2 linked regions of the Pseudobacteriovorax antillogorgiicola genome follow. The protein of the gene in region 2 interacts with the protein of the main gene of each other region in a pairwise test. Links are inferred from orthologs where the notes say so. Each region holds a gene or a part of one and is shown on either strand. Other genes may lie near its edges. The genes, in order: mrcB and B9N89_RS02040.

Region 1 (7,232 bases), on a different replicon or contig from region 2:
AAATCGACCTTCTTCACTAGAATTTTGTAAGCTATCCAATGCTCCAGCTAGCTTTGCATGGATTTTCTCTTTCTGGGCTTTGATAATGCTTTGCACCGAAGGTGGTGTTTGCTTTTCAATCTTACCCTTCGCAACGTGTTGAATCGATCTGAGTCGATGACGCTCTTTAGGGCTGACCAAGCTAATCGCCATACCTTTTTCTCCAGCCCGACCGGTTCGACCGATTCTGTGGACGTAAGACTCAGGGTGACTTGGTAGAGAGTAGTTCACTACGTGGGTGAGGGCTTTGATGTCGACCCCTCGTGCTGCCACATCAGTAGCGACAAGAATTTGTAGCTTGCGATTCTTGAAGCGATGAACAATTTTCTCTCGTTGGTTCTGGCTGATGTCACCATGAAGGGCTTCGCTGCTAAAGCCAGCTTTAATCAGCAGATGATTCACTTCATCTGTTTCCACTTTGGTGTGGCAGAAAACGATACCATAGAAATCTGGATTGGCGTGAATAACCCGCTCCAAGGCTTCTTGCTTGTCTGAATCATAGACTTCGTAATAAATCTGTTCGGTCAGAGCTGTGGTTAGCTCTTTTGGCCGTAGATTGATTTCGATCTTTTCTTTCATATAGCGATCGACAATACGGTTGAGCTGTGGTGGCATTGTCGCAGAGAAAAGCAACATCCGACGATTTTCCGGAGCGAAGCTTAGGATTGTTTCGATATCATCGATAAATCCCATATTAAGCATGTCGTCCGCCTCGTCTAGGACTACATACTGGAGGTCGTCGACTCGAAGTGCCTTCCGATCCAACAAGTCGATCACGCGGCCCGGAGTTCCGACAACAATCTGAGCGCCCTGCTTAAGGGTTCTGATTTGGCGATCATAGGACGAACCACCGTAGATCGAGCAGATCTTAAGATTGCGCTGACCTTTGAGGCGATAAATCTCTTCACAGATCTGCTTTGCAAGCTCTCGTGTGGGAGCTAGGATCAAAGCTTGTACCCGCGGTAGATCTGGATTGATCGTTTCAATTATGGGCAAGCTAAAACTAGCCGTCTTACCAGTACCAGTCTGCGCAAGTCCGAGGATGTCGCGACCGCCGTTTAGTAGTTCTGGGATACTTTTTGCTTGGATGGGGGTGGGAGTTTTGAAGCCAATGGATTCTAGATTTTCAACAATGTCTTGGCTTAGGCCTAGAGTGGCAAACGTGAGTTCTTGGGTCATATACTTCTTTCTTTGTCTAACGGCAGCTAACTCCGTCAGAGCCTGCTGCATACCCGATCTTTTACCGATGAATCATCAGTACGTCTTTTTTGTGTGGTGCTTTTAACGTGAAAACGAATCCGACACAAGGAAATTCCTTAGAAAATTGGGATCTTGCTTCCTGGCTCTATAGAATGCTAATGATTTCTAGGGTTTGGCTGCCAGCTTCAATTTCGTCGCCGGCAAAGCTATCCACCAGTTCCACACCTAACGGGGATTCGGGGCTAACGATACTTACTGGGCTGGTCTGCCAATTGACGGTCATCCCTGCCCCGTAAGGGGAGAGAAACACCAACTTTTTCTGGTTAGGGTGAATAGATTCGAGAGAGACAAGGCAGCTAACGCCGATGGCTTGATCCTTGTCAAAAAGAGTGGGTTTAAGAGCCGAGAATGACACGATGTCTGCTCTTAATAAGTTTGCTCGCTCAAACTGAGAGCCAGCAAGATAAGATAGCTCAAGGCCGTGGGTATCGTACTTGCTCTTCGCAACGGCATCTTCGTGAGTAGCTCCCCCGTGGGCAGCCTGCGCCGAACGGACAATATCATCTAGGTTCTGTCTCATCTGAGCAACGATGATCTCGTGGAGTTGTGTTTTATCGGCAAGGGTCTTCTTGTCCAGTGTAGCCATGGATTGCAACCTTCAATGAAAATCACGACCAAAAATGCAAGCATTAGTTCTATCAGATCTTTATGAGGCTGACTATCTAGGTTTAAGCGGAAGCGTGGTATCGAGTGGCCTTGGCATGAGGGGCGAACTGAAACCAGACGACGGCAGCATCGCCGTCATCACGGATTTTGCGAAGGAGTAGCTGGCAATTCCATATTTGAAACATGGCTTTTGAATCTGAGACCGAAGATTTAGCGGTTGTAGCTAAATCGATTGCCTCGCCTCTTCTTGCGTTTCTTCTTCTTGCCCCGGTATTCCTCACACTCTTCTGGTAAGGTGCGTACCATGCTCTTTCTACAAACTACTGTCTTTTGCGGGCGACGCTCAAAACGGCGCTCATCAGTGGGTTTATCGATCTCTTTCATGAGCGGCTGCCAGTGGAGTTGGTAATATTCCTCTATGGTCTTATCCACATAAGCCATATCTTGCTTGGTCAGGCACCCCGTCTGCAACAACAGTGGAATCGCCAAAAGCAGGTAAGTAGCTTTCATACCGTCCTCTAATTTAGTGGTCCCCATTGGAAATATCGGCATGTTTCTGTATAGTCTTTAGGACTTATGGGAAACAGCCTGCGCGCTTTCTTAAGATCCTATAATGAGTAAGATATTTGGATAGGACTGATTGGGTGCTCATCTTTATTACCACTGAGTCAGAAAAAGCTCTGCCTTGACTGGATAGCCGTCGAGGCTTGGCTTTCTGATCGGGCAGACCCTCCCTCATTCCGGCGTTTCAAGAGGAGTAAGATATTGAAATCGTTCCTTAAGGTGCTCTCCATCAGCCTTGTGATTGGGCTTCTGGCGGGGCTTGTGTTTCTCGACTTTCAGGTAAGGCAAAAGTTTGAAGGTAAAAAGTGGCGACTGCCATCACTTGTCTATGGCCGAGCCATGGAGCTGTACGATGGCAAGGAGCTGAACGATCGCTACCTTAGGCGTGAGCTACTTGAAAGTGGCTATATTCCTGTTGTTGATGTTCAAGCCCCTGGTCAGTTCTCTGTGAGGGGGGATCGCTATAAAATTTATAAGCGAATGTTTCAATTCTGGGATGAAAAAGAGCCAGCGCAGCTGGTTTCGTTTGAAGTGTCAGCGGGGGGCCTTAGCGATCTAAGCATCGACGAACAGCCCGTAGATCTTGTGAGACTTGAACCTTTAATGGTGGGTGGAATGTATCCCCATCACTTTGAAGATCGCAAATTGATCAAACTTCAGCAGGCTCCCCAAGTTCTTATTGATGCCTTGATCGCGGTCGAAGATCAGGGCTTCTACGAGCATTGGGGGATCTCCCCGAAAGGGATCGCAAGAGCTATTTATTCCAATATTAAAGCGGGTCGGGTCGTGCAAGGGGCAAGTACCTTGACACAGCAACTTGTGAAGAACTTCTATTTGAGTTCCGAGCGAAGTCTGCGAAGAAAGCTTTTGGAAGCAGTTTATTCCTTACTTCTTGAATTGCACTACAGCAAGGAAGAGATCTTAGAAACCTATTTAAACGAGGTCTATCTCGCTCAAAATGGCAATCGAGCGATTCATGGCTTTGGTCTCGCCTCTGAATACTACTTTAGTAAGTCAATCGAAGAGCTTAGCCTTGACGAAGCTGCATTGTTGGTGGCTCTAGTCAACGGACCCTCGTACTTCAACCCTCGCCGTCATCCAAAGCGTTGTCTCAGCCGCCGCAACAAAGTGCTAAGAATGCTTTTTGAAGCAGGGAAAATTGAAGAAGAAGCTTATCAAGAGGCATTGAAAAAGCCCCTTAAAGTGCCTCCGACTCCTAAAACTAAGAGTATTCGCTATCCAGGATACCTTGATCTCGTCAAACGGCATCTGGAACGTGATTACTACGCCGAAGATTTGCAGGGGGAGGGCATGCGCATCTTTACCGCCTTCGATCCTCATTCTCAGTGGGCAGCGGAAGATGCTGTTGATCAGGTAATCAAACGCTGGGGCCGTGCCGGTGAAGATTTAGAGGCTGCGGTGATCGTCGCGGGGGCATCAGGCGATGTGGAAGCCGTGGTGGGAAGCAAGCGCTCAGGATACCAAGGATTTAACCGTGCCTTGGACAGCAAACGATCTATCGGCTCTCTTGTAAAACCGGCAGTGGTACTGGCAGCCTTGGAGACGAAGGAGTATGTTCTATCGTCCATGATAGATGACGCTCCCATTGAGCTCAAGCAGGCTGATGGCAAGATATGGAAACCTCAGAACTACGATCAAAAGAATCACGGCCTTGTGCCGCTTTATCAAGCACTTTCTCACTCCTACAATCAAGCAACGGTCCGCTTAGGCCTCGATATCGGGCCTGAAAAAGTTGCCGATACCTTAAGGCGCCTCGGAGTGTCAGATGAGATCCCGACCAATCCAGCGATGTTGCTTGGTTCGTTTGGTTTGAGCCCATTCGAAGTGATGAACATCTTCCAAACACTTTCGTCGGCCGGCTTTCGTGCTCAATTGCGCAGCGTACGCTACGTGATGAATTACCGGGATCAGGTTCTTCAGTCTTATCCTCCCAATATTCAGCAAGTTTTTTCTCCTGGTCTGCTTCATATTCTTCAGTATGCTCTGCAAGTGGTCATGTATGAGGGCACGGGAAAGAGCGCCTATAACACGATCGATGATGAGCTAAGGGCGGCAGGAAAAACAGGAACCAGTAATGATAAGAGGGATAGCTGGTTTGCTGGCTTTACTGGGGACAAGCTCTCTGTTGTTTGGATGGGGCGAGACGACTATGCGAAAACCCCCCTCACAGGAAGTTCAGGAGCGCTGCAAGTGTGGGCTCGGTTGATGAAAGATATTTCTCGGCAACCGCTAAATTTTCAAAAGCCTGACGATGTGGATTATTTTTGGGTGGACGAAGACAATGGTCGTGGTAGTTTCCACTTCTGCCAGGGTGTACGAAATATGCCATTCTTAAAGGGTCAAGAGCCAGAAGGTCAGTCGCCCTGTATTAAAAGTATGGACCCGGTGATGGACTGGTTTAAACGTTTATTTGAGTAGAGGTCGTCAATGAAACTCATTCTTTTAGTCACTGTTATGCTGGGTTTAAGTTCGTGTGTGACCCCTAATCAGGATTTTGAGCCTCCTGAGCCAAAGCCGGATCTGCCACCAGAAAAGCCTGAACAGCGCCGACCGACACCTAAAAGTCACCGGCAATCAGGACCGAGGGCTCAGAAAAAAGCAGTGACTCATCTAATTCGCAAATCCAAATCTCATCTCGATGAAGGGCGGATGGATCAAGCCATCGCTTCCATGGAGCGTGCCTATCGCATCGACTATCGAGATCCTGAAGTTTCCTATATGATGGCTCGATCACTGTTCGCTAAAGGTAAAGAAAACCAAGCCGAGCAATGGGCCTTGAAATCTTTGGGCTTATGGCACCCGAGTCAAAGCCATCAGAAGCGCAAGGCCTGGGAGTTGATATCTCAATGCCGCTTACGTCGTGGAGATTATAAGGGTGCGAATCAGGCGATTGAGGCAGCAAGAAACCTCTAGAGCAGCTGTTTTTCGAGTGAAATGCCGCAGGGGGCGCTGCTGATTGTTAAGGGTACATTTTTGTCGAAACAAGACGCAGAGATAGGGCTCAAATTAAGTCTCTAATTTATGGAAACTTAATTGATTCGTTAAAAGAGATTCACAGTCAAACCTTAATTTAGCTATCATCTTGCTAGGCAAGAAAAGCTTTCCCTCCTAGCGGAGGGCCAAGTGTTTCCGTCCCTTTAGTGTGCATTTTGAGCCGGGAGTCTGTAGTCAGGCTTCCGGCTCGGGTCGTTTTAATCAAAGGAATTTTTCCGATCATAGCTCACGAGAGATACAACCCTAGGGGCAAGTCTTCGCCAAACAGTTGGTTCTGATCTTGATGACTGACAGGAACGTATTCAGATACCACGCGATAATGATGCTGGTCTGCGCCCAGTGGCTCCAGTTTTTTGAGAAATCTTTGGCGCCATTCTGGACTAATATCCATCTCCCGATCATTTACCATCCGGCCTGCCTGGCTATAGAACATATTGAGATTGCGGTAAAGATGATCGTGGCCCCGTAGCGGCTCTAAGGTTTCCGCCCACTGTTCAATAAAGCTTGGTCGAATCACATGTTCCGGGCCACCGTAGAGAGGTATACGGCTGGCTAAGCGAGAAAGGCACCAGATCTTGGCATCCATATGGGTTTTGCTGCCCTGTGCGATCTGTTGGGCTAGAGCATTGCCTAATTGTACTTTGCGATTCATATCCACCCGCTCAAGGGAACCAGCAAGTAAATACTGCTGCGCAGAGCTAGCACGATCCTTTTTCAGGCTGGGAAAAATCTTATCCCACAGCAGTTCTTGCCGCTCTTTGCTAAGCCCGCCAGCTACTCGTCGCCAAAGAATCCACCACTGTTCTTGCGCGGAAGCTTCTTTGGGAAACTGAAGGCCCAGTTCATGGGCTCGCCACAATGATTCGATAGCATCCCCATCCTGACTGTGGCCATAACCAGGCCTCATGGTGAAGCCGGCTAGGTTCAGCCAGCTGACCTCGTGGTCCAGGGAACGTCCCCGTCTTGTGAGCCCAGATTCTAGCTTGCTCCAGATGGATCGTAGCGTTACTAGGTCCCAGTCTTGCCGTGGGCGGTCTAACAATTGTTCGAGGCTTTTAGCTAATTGCTTGGGTCTTAGTTGAGGGGAATGTTTTCCTTTTCCATAGAGCCCGCGAATGAGAGCTTCTGTTTTTTCTGTGGGTATCACTTGAACAGCGTGGTTGTTGAACTGTTCATTTGGTGCAGAGTTGGAATCACTAAGATCGAAGCTCAGAGGCCACTGGTCCTGTTGCTCTTGACTATGACATTCGATTACAAGGCTCCCCGTTTCACGAATCCAGGTTCTGAGACTCACGGCAACTAAAGGATTGCCTTTGACCTTGCTTTTTAAGCGAGATTGAAGTCTTGCTACACTTTCAAAGTGAGGCTCAAGGGAAACAATCTCGCCGCTTTCATAAGGTCTTGCCGATGAGTCGCTTAATAATTCAAAAACCACACTGCGATTGAGCTGGGCTCTTAGATCTGGTAAGTCCAAGTCGATCACGGCCTCAGTTTCTTGGCCTTTAGGGATCAGGCACAGTGCTTTGCTTGTTTTGCCTGCACCGACTTTTAGAAATAAGTTCCTAGGGTATCGAGACTCTACCAATCCTTGCTTGCTCACCTTTGCCCCTAGATAAGCAGAAGCGCCTTTGGCTACGGCGAGGTCTAAGTCATCCTGTTCTAGTTGTTCAGGAGCGAAGCCCTGCCATCGTTCCAGCTGCTCGCAGATCAGTTCCTGAATGTATCGTGGCTTCATAGTGCCGCCAGCG
Region 2 (3,480 bases):
TTCTGAGATTCCCCCCTTGCGAGCGCCATCAAGCATGGCGCGACTTAGTGGTCCAATCGCAACAAGCATCTTAGGTCTAACACTTTCTGCACAATAATATCCAACGTTATAATGAGCTTGCTGGCTTTCATCCCCAAGTTCCAGCATGTCACCGAGAACCAGGATCGTGTCGGCGTTAGGAAAAGCTGCATTCACTGAAGAAAGGCCAGCATCCATGCTCTGTGGATTCGCGTTGTATGTGTCATCGATTAAAGTCATCGTTGGAAATCGAGAGATACTAAACCGCTGGCTGACCCCACCAAAGCTCTTCATTCCTTGACGTATACTCAGGGAAGAAAGGTCCAGCCCGAAGCTAGCAGCCACGGAAGCAGCGAAGTTGATAGGGTAGGCTTGGTGGTAAACGGGAACCGTTTCTTGAAATGCTTCCTGAGGAGATGTGATAGCGAGTGTCATAGCTCCATCTGTCAAGTACTTGAGCTTAACTTGAATGTCTCCCTCTTCAAGGCCGAAGGTCAATACTCGGTCATGATGCTTTTTAGCGACATTCACAGTGTCAGAGTCATCATGAGGGACAATCGCGATCGCATCCTTGCGTGTGGTCGTGAGCATTTCTTGCTTGGTTGATCTTAGGGTTTCACGACTACCGAACTCCCCAAGGTGAGCAACCCCTATATTGAGGACGATGCAGATATCGGGATTGGCAATGTTGCACAGTGCCTCGATATCTCCCTTATGGCGGGCCCCCATCTCAATCACTGCGAATTGGTGGTCTGTAGTCAGCTGACAAAGAGTTATGGGTACTCCGATTTCGTTATTGTAGCTACCTTTGGTGTAGAGTGTATTTCCTGCTTTTGTAAGGATATGGCTGAGCATTTCTTTGGCTGTGGTTTTACCGTTTGAACCGGTAATAGCAACGACTTTGGCTTTGTGCAGGTTTCTCCAAAATGAGGCAAGACCTTGAAAAAACTCTAGAGAGTCTGGAATTTCTATTCCTCGGCTACGAAGATCGGATGGTATCTGATCACAATGATCCGCCTGGTAGAAGAAGCCTTGGCAGCCTTTTTCCATAGCCTGCCTAATGAAGTCGTGGCCGTCAAACGTCTCACCAATAATTGGTAAAAACCAATGCTCCGGCCTGATGGATCGACTATCCGTCTGGATTATATTGGGAAGATTGGAAGGAATATCTCTGATTTCATCAGGAATCGTCGCATTCAGGTGTTGGATCAAATCTTGTCGTTTAAGCATCAGTGAATCGCCTTCTTAAGAGGTTGTGTGGCTTGGTGGCGCTTGCTTGGGGCTACGTTGAGATAGCGTAGAGATTTTTCATTGATTTCCTTAAATACCGGAGCAGCCCAAACCCCACCATAGTAAGGCTTCTTCCTTGGTTCATCAATCACAACGTAGATCACAAGATGGGGATCTTTTACTGGACTGAAACCTGCAAAGCTGGCGATACGCAAGTGTTTAGCATAGCGCCTGGTTTCCGGGTCAACTTTTTCAGAGGTGCCTGTTTTACCAGCAACGTGGTAATCGGAACTTTTTGCATTGCTGCCCGTACCGACTTCAACCACCTCAGCGAGAGTCTTGGACATGACTTTTGCGACTCTATGAGGAAGCACTCGACGAATGACCGTAGGGTTTTGACTGCGAAGTACTTGCCCCTTGTGATCTTCAATTCTCTCGACCAGTATTGGCTTCATAAGCTGGCCACCATTGGCGATGGCACCATAGGCTTGAACGATTTCAAGCCCAGTCATCATTAAGCCTTGGCCGAATGATATATTAGCGAACCGTACCTCTCGCCACTTTTGCCAAGGCATCATCCGACCAGCTGCTTGATTCGCGGCCTCAGTTTTGAATGCAGCCTCGCCGAGACCAAAATCTTCGTAAACTTGGTAGAGGGCTTGCGGCCCCATCTTCTTAGCAATTTTGTAAGTTCCAATATTACTCGATTCAATTATGATTTCGGCAGTCGACAGTTCTTCGGATGGATGAGAGTCTCGGATGCGCAGAGATCCTTCTCGAAATAGCCCTTTATGGGTTTCAAAGGCTTCGGCCATACTCGTTTTGCCAAGGGCTAGGGCGCGGGCCACAACGAACGGCTTCACCACTGATCCGGGTTCGTAAAGATCCATCAGTCCATGGTTTCTGGTATTAAATTGGTCAATGGTAGACGAGTCGTTTGGGTTAAATTTAGGGTAGTTTGCTATGGCAAGGATATGGCCCGTGTGAGGATCTGAAACGATGGCAAAACCTGATTTGGCTTCTGCATTTTTGATACCTCGTTCGAGTGCTTTTTCTGATATTTCTTGAACCACGCGGTCGAGTGTTAAGTATATTTTCTGACCAGGCTTTTGTGGCTCTGCCGCATCGGATTCACCACGGATTATCTTGCCCCTAGCATCACGGGTCAGGAGGTTTGTTTCGCTATTACCGCGGAGAGTTTCATCGAATCGAAGCTCCAAGCCCAGCAGTCCTTTGTTATCTGTACCAACATAGCCTATAAGCTGACTGGCAAGGCCTGATGGATAATATCGTGAAGGTTCGAGTACAGAGTGCAAGCCATCTATGTTAAGGGCCATTGCTTGATCAGCTAGCTTGCTATCGATCTTACGCTTGATCCAAGAAAAGTATGATCGCTTTTGGCCTGCTTTTCTAATTCGATTTGGTGGAATATCCAGAATCTTGCCAAGAGCCTTTGTTTCCGTGGGGCTAGGGTCGAATACCCGGGGGTTTATGAACAAGGAAGGTTTCCGAATACTGATGGCAAGGGGTTCACCCCGACGATCGAAAATAGTTCCTCGATATGGGGAGAGGTCGATGGATCGATGGTACTGCCGTTGAGCGAGTTGGGATAAGACATCTGCAGAAGGTGGGGTGATTAGAATTAACCCGGCTCTCACCAAGAGCGCTAGAAAGGTCATAAAGAATGCAAAAGATACGAGACGCAGGCGACTTTTTTTAAATTGTAGGGACGATTCGTTAGGCAATCTTTGGTGGGTAAAGTGCTCAATTTCTTGAGTTTGGCTCTTGGCTTTCAATGGCTGCTAGAACCTCAAATGGATCATGATGCATGGGGTCTTTAGAAGCCAGTATGGTTAAATTTTGCTTACTAGTCAACTTGGCTAGAGTCATCTTCAAAGAGCTTCGCTCATCCATCAAGCGAGATTCTTGGTCCTTAAGATCACCGATCTGATAGCCAACGAGGGTACACTGAATTCTCATGTAGGCTGCAAATAATGCAGCACCCATTGATACGGTAAGCAGGGTGACGTCGATCCACTTAATCTTCATGAAGACCTCATAGTTTCTCAATCGTCCGCAGTTTGGCACTACGGCTCCTCGGGTTTTCAGATTGTTCCTCTTCACTAGGAATCAACGGAAAGGGTTTAACGATCTTGCCCTTAACATCCTTATAGGCTGCTACTTGATCTTCTGTGAGTGGGGCTCTAGAAAGATGAGCAGGGATTTTTTTGC

What was found.
Region 1: the proteins of B9N89_RS02040 (region 2) and mrcB interact in binary tests that used the Escherichia coli proteins (3 or more experiments, as listed by UniProt). The link is inferred for Pseudobacteriovorax antillogorgiicola from one-to-one orthologs.

Annotation. Positions count from the first base shown.
Region 1 is NZ_FWZT01000015.1:67,992-75,223, forward strand. Bases 2,294-5,289 are described here. They hold mrcB (penicillin-binding protein 1B), read left to right. Parts: upstream 2,294-2,670; coding sequence 2,671-4,908; downstream 4,909-5,289. Other genes in these bases: B9N89_RS18785 (hypothetical protein), read right to left, coding at 2,294-2,415; B9N89_RS18795 (tetratricopeptide repeat protein), read left to right, coding at 4,918-5,289. Also shown: B9N89_RS18775 (DEAD/DEAH box helicase), read right to left, coding at 1-1,218; B9N89_RS18780 (hypothetical protein), read right to left, coding at 1,385-1,885; B9N89_RS31450 (hypothetical protein), read left to right, coding at 1,920-2,066; more of B9N89_RS18785, read right to left, coding at 2,116-2,293; more of B9N89_RS18795, read left to right, coding at 5,290-5,403; B9N89_RS18800 (hsp70 family protein), read right to left, coding at 5,711-7,232. UniProt on the Escherichia coli protein: Cell wall formation. Synthesis of cross-linked peptidoglycan from the lipid intermediates.
Region 2 is NZ_FWZT01000001.1:407,287-410,766, reverse strand. Bases 588-3,480 are described here. They hold B9N89_RS02040 (peptidoglycan D,D-transpeptidase FtsI family protein), read right to left. Parts: upstream 2,928-3,480; coding sequence 1,248-2,927; downstream 588-1,247. Other genes in these bases: rsmH (16S rRNA (cytosine(1402)-N(4))-methyltransferase RsmH), read right to left, coding at 3,305-3,480; B9N89_RS02035 (hypothetical protein), read right to left, coding at 3,013-3,297; B9N89_RS02045 (UDP-N-acetylmuramoyl-tripeptide--D-alanyl-D-alanine ligase), read right to left, coding at 588-1,248. Outside these bases: more of B9N89_RS02045, read right to left, coding at 1-587. UniProt on the Escherichia coli protein: Essential cell division protein that catalyzes cross-linking of the peptidoglycan cell wall at the division septum. Required for localization of FtsN.